2 regions of the Brevibacterium sp. FME37 genome follow, and region 2 is predicted to be linked to the other one. Evidence: predicted binding sites of a transcription regulator. Region 2 holds the regulator's gene; the other holds the start of a gene.
What was found. Region 2 encodes HrcA, which represses chaperone genes, less so after heat shock. Its sites were predicted from a motif close to TTNGCACTCGNNNNNNNCGAGTGCNAA; they were not measured.
Positions count from the first base shown of each region.

Region 1 (4,781 bases), on a different contig from region 2:
AATGGCAGACCAGCCAGGAAGAGATCTTCGGCCCCGTCCTCTCGGTCATTCCATGGAAGGACGTCGACGAGGTCATCGACATGGCCAACGACAGCGAATTCGGCCTCGCCGCGTTCGTCTTCACGAAGAACGTCGATGCCGCACTGACCATGGCCAACCGGATCGAATCCGGCTGGGTCCAGGTCAACCAGGGCGGCGGCCAGCTGGCCGGACAGTCCTACGGTGGGATGAAGACCTCCGGCTTCGGTCGTGAGGCCTCGCTCGAGGGCATGCTCGAAGGCTTTACCCAGATCAAGCAGGTCAACATCCGCATCCGCTGATCAGATCAGATTTGACAGGTGGTCCGCTGAGGACCGCCAGTCGGCACAGCTGACCCACTCTGCGATGGGTGGCTCACCCATTGGGGGAGAGCCACCTTCAGCAGAGTGGGTCAACTGGTTTCCTGCCGGAGTCGGGGGTCGGAGTTGCCAGTTGGGCCACGGATCGGAGTTGCCAGTTGGGCCGCGGATCGGTGCCGTCGGCCGGAGCCACGATCGACAACACCGGCAGTGGCTTTGTGTCGTGTTGTTAGAAGCGAGGAGCCTTGTCGGAAGAGGCAAGACGGCGCGCCGGGAATTTCAGTCCTGTCCTCCGGGCGATAATATAGAGGCAACGATTCTTTTCGAAGGAGCACAACCCCTATGCCGCAGAACCCAGGCACCCCCGAACTGAGCGAGCTCGAGGTGTCCGTTTTGGAGTTCGAGCGGCGGTGGTGGAAATACGGTGGAGCCAAGGACCATGCGATTCGCGAACGGTTCGACATGTCTGCCACCAGCTACTTCCAGATCCTCAATTCCCTGCTCGACAACCCTGCCGCCCTTGCCAGTGACCCGATGCTGGTCAAACGCTTGCGTCGCATCCGCACCACGCGCCAGAGTGAGCGTGCACAAGCCCGCGTCTCGAGGTAGACATGACTGACGAATTCGACGAGATCGAAACAGGCCGGCGCAGCGGAGCCCATCGACTGGACTCCTCAGCGCAGTCGAATGTCGGTGCTATCGCACTGGTCATCATCCTCGCCCTTGTTGCCGTTCTGCTGGTCGTTGCGGCCATCAACATCATCACTTCGTCGATGAAGGACCCCGAGTCAAACGTCGGCGAATCCGGATCCGATAAGACCGCCTCGGCGAGTCCATCGCCAAGCGAGAGCGAAGTCAGCGTCGCCGATTCCTCATTGAAGGTCGATGTCCTCAACGGTTCCGGAGTCTCCGGAGTCGCGAAGAAGTTCTCCGAGGCAGTGGAGGAGAAGGGGTGGGGCATTGGCCAGGTCGGCAACTACTCGACCGGTTTGAACGTGTCCACGGTCTACTATTCGGACGAAGCGAACAAGGCTCAGGCGAAGATGGTCGCCGATGCGCTCGGCATCGAGGCCACGGAAGCGTCGACGGACTTCGATGCTGACATCACCGTCGTCATCTGCTCGGACATCGCTGAGCGCGGGCCCGAACCCAGCAAGAGCGGTTCGGGCGAAGGCGGCTCGGACGAGGACGGCGAAGAATCCGGCACAGCCGGTGTCACCGACAACAACTGATGCGGTCAGGCAACAGCTGAAGTGGTGGGGCCGGAATCAGCTCTCCTTGATAGCCGAGCGCTTTTCGCACGGCTTCGCGCCGGCCGTCGAAGCGCGGATTCGCGCGGAAGTGAACTCTTCCACGGCAGCTGTATAACGAATCGATAACAGTGTTGAGTGCTCGGGGGACCTGTCCGCCCCTGGGGTAGAGTTGCATCAGCTAGGCAAGCACTGCCCTTGTGTTCTATTCGTACTTCACCGAGATCATTCTCTAGAGGTCAATGAGAGAAATCGCGGGGTCGGTTGAGTTTTACTAGCTTCCGTTGTCCGCAGCGCGGCCAGACCGGTCGCAATGGGGTGACGGAATGTCAATGACACTGCACTGTATGGAGAAGTAATGGCACAAGGTACCGTCAAATGGTTCAACGCCGAAAAGGGCTATGGATTCATCACCCTGGAAGGTAACAACCAGGACGTGTTCGTTCACTGGAGCGCAATCCAGATGGACGGCTACCGCGCTCTCGAAGAGGGCCAGCAGGTTGAGTTCGAAGTTGGAGAAGGACAAAAGGGTCCTCAGGCGGAATCCGTCACCCTCCTCTGAGACTCACGTACGTAAAGTCTTTTGATCCGCTTCGGCGGGATCACGGCCAAGGCCCGAATCCCTCCGAGTGGGGAAAGCGTCAAGCAGGCAACTGCTTGGCGCTTTTCAGTTGTCTGGGGCCGATTGAGGCCCGTATGAGTCAGCGCCCGGGTTGATGCCGAGAGCTCGGGGCAACGGCGAGCATTGTCTCTACCGTCTGAGTCGGATTGAGTTGGTTTGCAACCAACTCAATCCGACTCAGAGTGTGCAATTGCCAGCGGACGAAGGCGCAAACAGAAGGCGCCTCTGCGGACGACCGCTCCTCTGCGGACGACCACTTCACGGACGCCCACCACACGCCCCGGCGGTTTCGCGCTGAGCCGAAACCGCGCCGGTACAGGGATCGGGGGCGGTGAGCCACCTCGGCGAGTCCCTCAATATTTGCACTCGCATGGGGAGAGTGCTAAATCTAGTAGTGGTGAAAACCATGGGTTTCTCATCAGTCGTCTCGAGAGCGTTGTCCATATGTGGAATGGAACATGCGGGCATACTCTCTGCCGTCGCGGGCGTTGACGACTGCGCTGGATTCCCACTCCACTCCATCAGGGAGGATCTAAGCCACTATGGCAAAGATGATTGCATTCGACGAAGAAGCTCGTCGGGGACTCGAAGCGGGTCTCAACCAGCTTGCTGACGCGGTCAAGGTAACCCTTGGACCACGCGGCCGCAATGTCGTGCTCGAAAAGCAGTGGGGCGCACCCACCATCACAAACGATGGTGTCTCCATTGCCAAGGAGATCGAACTCGAGGATCCCTACGAGAAGATCGGCGCTGAGCTCGTCAAGGAAGTCGCCAAGAAGACTGACGACGTTGCAGGCGACGGCACCACCACCGCTACCGTTCTGGCTCAGGCTCTCGTTCGCGAAGGCCTGCGCAACGTGGCAGCCGGTGCTGATCCGCTCAGCCTCAAGCGTGGCATCGAGAAGGCTGTTGAAGCCGTCACCGGTGTCCTGCTCGAGAACGCCATCGACATCGAGACCAAGGAACAGATCGCCGCTACCGCCGGTATCTCCGCTGGAGATCCTGCTATCGGTGAACTGATCGCCGAGGCCATCGACAAGGTCGGCAAGGAAGGCGTCGTCACCGTCGAGGAGTCCAACACATTCGGACTCGAGCTCGAACTGACCGAGGGTATGCGCTTCGACAAGGGCTACATCTCCGGTTACTTCGTGACCGACACTGATCGCCAGGAAGCTGTCCTTGAGGATCCTTACATCCTCATCGTCAACTCCAAGATCTCGAACGTGAAGGATCTGCTGCCCGTCCTCGAGAAGGTTCAGCAGTCCAACAAGCCGCTGTTCATCATCGCCGAAGACGTTGAGGGCGAAGCTCTCGCGGTTCTCGTGCTGAACAAGATCCGTGGCACCTTCAAGTCCGTGGCCGTCAAGGCTCCTGGCTTCGGAGACCGCCGCAAGGCTCAGCTGGCCGACATCGCCATCCTCACCGGAGGTCAGGTCGTGTCCGAGGAAGTCGGGCTCAAGCTCGACAACGTGACAACCGAACTGCTGGGCACCGCCCGCAAGGTCGTCATCACCAAGGACGAGACCACCATCGTCGAAGGTGCCGGAGACGCCGAGGAGATTGCAGGCCGGGTCGCACAGATCCGTGCCGAGATCGAGAACTCGGATTCGGACTACGACCGTGAGAAGCTGCAGGAACGTCTGGCCAAACTGGCCGGCGGTGTTGCAGTCATCAAGGCCGGTGCTGCGACCGAGGTCGAGCTCAAGGAAACCAAGCACCGCATCGAAGATGCAGTGCGCAACGCCAAGGCTGCTGTAGAAGAGGGAATCGTCGCCGGTGGCGGCGTCTCGCTCATCCAGGCGGGCAAGACCGCCTTCGCCAACCTCTCACTCGAGGGTGACGAAGCAACCGGTGCCAACATCGTCAAGGTTGCCATCGAAGCTCCGCTGAAGCAGATCGCCACCAACGCCGGCCTCGAAGCCGGTGTGGTTGCCGATAAGGTCGCCAACCTCGAAGCCGGATTCGGCCTCAACGCCGCAACCGGTGAGTACGAGGACCTGTTGGCCGCTGGCATCAACGACCCGGTCAAGGTGACCCGCTCTGCCCTGCAGAACGCCGCCTCGATCGCCGGTCTGTTCCTGACCACCGAGTCGGTTGTCGCCGACAAGCCTGAGAAGGCTGCACCAGGTGCTGACGCAGCTGCTGCCGGTATGGACGGAATGGGCGGCATGGGCTTCTGATCAGCCCTTTTCGCTCGAAGAGCCGTGCCGGTGCCCGAAAGGGTGCCGGCACGGTTCTTTTATGTCCAGCGTCCTTCCCGTAGCCTGAGTGCCATGACATTCACCGGCACAGAGTCCTGCGCGAACAGTCCCAAGAACATGTTCGTGGCCCGGTTCGAAGAGAACCTGTTCATAGGCGATGAGTCGGCCCTCGCCGAGGTGGTCGCCGAGGACTGCGTACTCCAGATCGTCGGCAGCGGGGGAGTCGAGACCAGCACCGGCCGTGACGAGGTCGTCGCAGCACTGCTGGGTCTCTGCGCCTCGAACCCAGTGGCCGGTCATCTGGAGGCGGCCATCACTCACGGCAAGGCTGGTGCTGCCTGGGGGCAGTGGGAGTATTCGAGTGATGGGG
Region 1 covers NZ_JABUYE010000004.1:291,549-296,329, forward strand. Annotated here, with positions in the region: gene INT29_RS07365 (aldehyde dehydrogenase family protein) at 1-320, shown strand, start outside; gene INT29_RS07370 (DUF3263 domain-containing protein) at 681-947, shown strand; gene INT29_RS07375 (LytR C-terminal domain-containing protein) at 950-1,570, shown strand; gene INT29_RS07380 (cold-shock protein) at 1,947-2,150, shown strand; gene groL (chaperonin GroEL) at 2,753-4,390, shown strand; gene INT29_RS07390 (hypothetical protein) at 4,484-4,781, shown strand, end outside.
Region 1: the regulator HrcA is predicted to act here: its motif matches at 2,570-2,596, upstream of groL (chaperonin GroEL).

Region 2 (4,781 bases):
GTTCGTGATCATCGCGTTGAGTCCCTGCCGCGAATGTTCGCGTACATAGGGCGATTCGTCCTTCTTCACCAGGAACATGATGAGAGGCAGGAAACCGACGAAGATGGACCCGATATGAGTCCACAGCACCGTGGTTCTTTCGCTCTCGCTGGCCTGCCAGAACATTTCGGAGCCGGGACCATAGGCATTCCCCGGCAGCATCCGCGAGTCGAACATGGCCGGATTGCCGACCGGCTGCGCAGGACCGTTGCCGTAGGCCTGCTGCCCATAGGGCTGCTGCGTGTACTGCTGCTGACCCTGGCCGTAGGCCTGCTGGGAACCGTAGCCGGGCTGAGCGGGCTGGCTCTGACCATAAGGCTGTTGGAAACCGTAGCCGGGCTGTGGGGGCTGGCCCTGCTGGGAACCATAGTTCTGCTGAGCCGGGTTTGGCTGCTGCGAACCGTAGCTTTGGTTCTGCTGGCTGTAGGGCTGGTGGGGTCCAGAGGCCTGAGAATAATTCGGTGGCATGGGACGCGACTGGTCAGAGCCGTTGTTCGGCTGCTGCAGGTTATAAGACATGCGGGTCCTTTCAGAGCTTCTGGTCATTCACACTATCGGAAACGCCATGTCGCCGAACTGGGGAAAGCCCGAATCGTGTACCAGATCGATCACAATCGACCTGGGCCTCAACCGACGGTGACGAAGTCGATGAGTTCTTCGACTCGACCTGAGAGCGTGGGTTCGACGTCGGCGATGGTGCTGACCTTGCCCAAGATACGCACCCAGCCCCGGGCCACGTCCCTGTGGTCGGCGTGAGGCCAACCGATACGCCGCAGGATCCCTGTCTTCCAGTCCTCGCCCCGAGGCACGACTGGCCATTCCCTGATGCCCACGACATGAGGCTTGACGGCCTGCCAGATGTCGACATAAGGATGACCGATGATGTGGACGACGTCGCGATAGCGCGGATCGGCGCGCACCGCCTCGGCGATCTTGGATTCTTTGGTGCCGGACACGAGATGGTCGGCCAGGACCCCGACGCGGTGGTCCTTGTCGGGACCGAACGCCGCGAGCTTGTCGGCGACATCGTCCAGGCCGCCCAGCGGTTCGACGACGACACCTTCGATGCGCAGATCGTCGCCCCAGATCTTCTCGACGAGCTCGGCATCGTGTTTGCCTTCGACCCAGATGCGAGATCCGCGAGCCACTCGGGCCCGAGCATTGCCGACCGCGCGCGACCCCGAGGCTGTGCGACCGGGAGCCGATTTCTTCTTGGCCGGCAGTCTGAGGTCGACGGGTTTGCCTTCGAGAAGGAAGCCAGGCCCCAAGGGGAATGCGCGGACCTTTCCTGCCCGGTCCTCGAGATTGACGACGACTCCGGCGGTGGTCTTCTCGGCGCCGACGACGGCACCGACATATCCGCTCATCGCGTCTTCGAGAACCATGCCGAGACCCAGTTCGACGGGGGTGGACTTCTTGGGTCGGTGTGAGGAGGGCGAGGAGCCGGCCAGCACATCGGGCCCGTAGCGATCAAAGGTATTCACGGACAACCACCCTAATCAAGGACTCGATGGGATGGGTGGTGACCCGCTGAGATGGAGCCGAAAGTGAATTCGGAATATAAGAGGCGTAGAATTGGCACTCAAGACAGATGAGTGCCAAAAACGGTGCCGAGCGAAGGAAGGAGACGAATGAACGACAGCAGGCGAGCACAGGTTCTGCGTGCGATCGTCGAAGACTTCGTCGCCACCAACGAACCCGTCGGATCGAAGGCCATCGTGCAGCGCCACACGCTCGGCGTCTCTCCGGCCACGATCCGCAACGACATGGCCCATCTAGAGCAAGAGGGCTACATTGCGCAGCCCCACACTTCGGCAGGGCGGATTCCGACCGATCTCGGCTACCGCATGTTCGTCGACCGCATCGACGACTTCAAACCGCTGACGCATGCTGAGCGACGTGCGATCTTCCAGCTCATCGACGGCGACGGGGACCTCGATGACATGCTCGACCGCACGGTGCGTGTGCTCTCAGGCCTGACCCATCAGGTGGCACTGATCCAGTACCCGAGCGTCTCCCGCGCCACGATCAAACACATTGAGGTCGTAGGGCTGGGCCCCAACCGCATCCTCGTCGTCCTCATCACCGACGCCGGTCAGGTCGAACAGAAGATTGTGATCACTCCCGGCAGCGTGGATGACGAGGTGCTGCGGGGAATCCGCGATGAGGTCAACACCGAATTCTCCGGCCAGAAGTTATCGCAAGTGATGAGCACGAGTACATCCAGGGCTTCGGTGCAGGGCATGGACCCCGCTGTGACAGAGCCTGTCGTGGCGACCAGCCAACCAGGCGCGGACGTCGCCGCAGCGCTGGCACAGGTCCGGTCCGCGGTCACCGATCTCATCATGGCCACACGCGAAGAACGCATCATCATGGCGGGCACAGCGAATCTGGCTCGCTCCGGGAGGGAGTTCGGTGAGAAGATGGCACCGATCCTCGAAGCTTTCGAAGAACAGGTTGTACTGCTCAAGCTGCTGACATCGATGGCCGAGGATCAAGAGGAGATCAGCGTTCGGATCGGTCGTGAGAATACTCACGAGTCATTCAGCTCGACATCTCTCGTGGCTGCCGAATATGGTCATGACGCGGGGTCCTCCGCTCGATTGGCTGTGCTCGGGCCGACCCGGATGGACTACCCCACGACGATCACAGCTGTGCGGGCCGTAGCGAAATACGTCTCCTCTGTCCTCGATCAGGGCTAGATGCACCGGCACGAGCGCACACAGCACACCATGACCACACAGCACAATAGGACCACACAGCACAGCGCGCACCAACACCACCGCGCGAACAGGCACGAGAACGCGAACAACGCACACCACCAGGGAGAGAGAAGTTTCTGTGGCCGATCACTATGAAACACTCGGAGTGTCCAAAGACGCTTCGGCGGCTGAAATCAAATCGTCGTACCGAAAGCTCGCTCGGAAATATCACCCCGATGTGAACCCCGGACACGAGGACGAATTCAAAGCCATTTCCCTCGCCTACGACGTCCTCTCCGATTCGGAGAAGCGCCGTAACTACGACATGGGAGGCGGCGAGAACGGACAGGGCTTCCCTGCCGGCGGTGGCGGCTTCGGCGGCTTCGGCGATATCTTCGAGACCTTTTTCGGCGGGGGAGCCGGCTCGGCCGGTGGCCCGATGCCGCGCACACAGCGTGGCAAGGACGCACTCGTCGGAGTCAACATCGATCTCGAAACCGCCGCGTTCGGCGGAAACATCGATCTCGATGTCACCACGGCAGTCGTCTGCGACACCTGTTCAGGTGCCGGAACACAGCAGGGCACATCCGTTGAGACCTGCACCCTGTGCCACGGAGCCGGCAGCGTCCAGCGCATGACCCGGACCCTGCTGGGCCAGATGGTGACCAACCAGACGTGCAACTCCTGCCACGGCTACGGCACCGTCATTCCCAGCCCCTGCCTCAACTGCCAGGGTGACGGACGCGTCCGCAAACAGCGGACCATGAAGATCCGAATCCCCGCCGGAGTCTCCGACGGCACACGCATCCAGCTCTCATCCCAGGGCGAAGTGGGCCCCGGCGGCGGACCTGCCGGCGACCTCTTCGTCGAGGTCATGGTGGCCCGCCACGAAGTCTTCCAGCGCGACGGTGACAACCTGCGCGCCTCCGTCTCCGTGCCGATGACGGCAGCCGCACTCGGTGCCTCGATCCCCTTCGACACCTTCGACGGCACGCAGGACCTTTCCATCGAGGCCGGCATCCAGTCGGGCACCGTCGTCAAATTGCCCGGCCTCGGCGCCACCCGACTGCGCTCGGAGACCCGAGGCGACCTGCTCATCACGGTCGACGTGATGACGCCGGACAAGCTCGACGACGCGCAGAAGGACCTGCTTGCGCAGTTGGCAACGCTGCGTGAGGAAGAGACCCCACGCGCCCAGATCACCACCCAGAACCGTGGCGTGTTCTCCCGCATGCGTGAGAAGTTCGCCGGTCGGTGAGTCTTCCCGTCTTCTTCTCGCCCCAGTCCGCCGAGGCGGTCACCGGCCAGGTGCTCACTTTCGGTGAGGACGTGGCCGGGCACGCGGTCCGAGTCCGCCGACTCGGACCGGGGGACGAACTCGAAGTCGTCGACGGATCCGGCACCCGTGTGCGCGGAACCGTTTCGAACGCCTCGACGAACGAACTCGGACTTCACGTCGCATCGGTCACGCACACGAGAGCAGACCAGCCACGGTTGGTTCTCGTGCAGGCTCTGGCCAAGGGCGACCGTGACCTGCAGGCGATCGAAACCGCCACAGAGATCGGCGTCGACGAGGTGGTTCCCTGGGCCGCCGAGCGTTCGATCGCCGATTGGCCGGCGAAGAAGCGTGACAAGCTCGCCGCCAAATGGGACAACGTCATCCGGGCGGCCTCCCTGCAGGCCCGACGCTCCCGCTTCCCGTTGCGCCGCGACCTGGTCCGCGGCACCGGCCTCGCAGCGACTCTGAGCGAGACTGACACCGTCTACGTCCTGCATGAGGCCGCAGAACTCAGACTCTCGCAGGCCCTGAGTGAACCTCGTTCCGCGCGCATCTCGCCTGCTGCCTCTGGAATGGAGAATTCTCCAGATCCCGAACGCATCGTCTTAGTCGTTGGTCCCGAAGGCGGCGTCAGCGACGCAGAGCTTGATGCACTCGCGGCCGTCGGCGCCAAAGCCGTACTTCTCGGTCCTACAGTCCTGCGGTCGTCCTCCGCCGGTGCGGCCGGGCTCGTCATGGCTCAGAATTCATTGGGCCGTTGG
Region 2 covers NZ_JABUYE010000001.1:192,529-197,309, forward strand. Annotated here, with positions in the region: gene INT29_RS00810 (DUF4870 domain-containing protein) at 1-558, opposite strand, end outside; gene INT29_RS00815 (DUF3097 domain-containing protein) at 666-1,529, opposite strand; gene hrcA (heat-inducible transcriptional repressor HrcA) at 1,671-2,741, shown strand; gene dnaJ (molecular chaperone DnaJ) at 2,881-3,999, shown strand; gene INT29_RS00830 (16S rRNA (uracil(1498)-N(3))-methyltransferase) at 3,996-4,781, shown strand, end outside.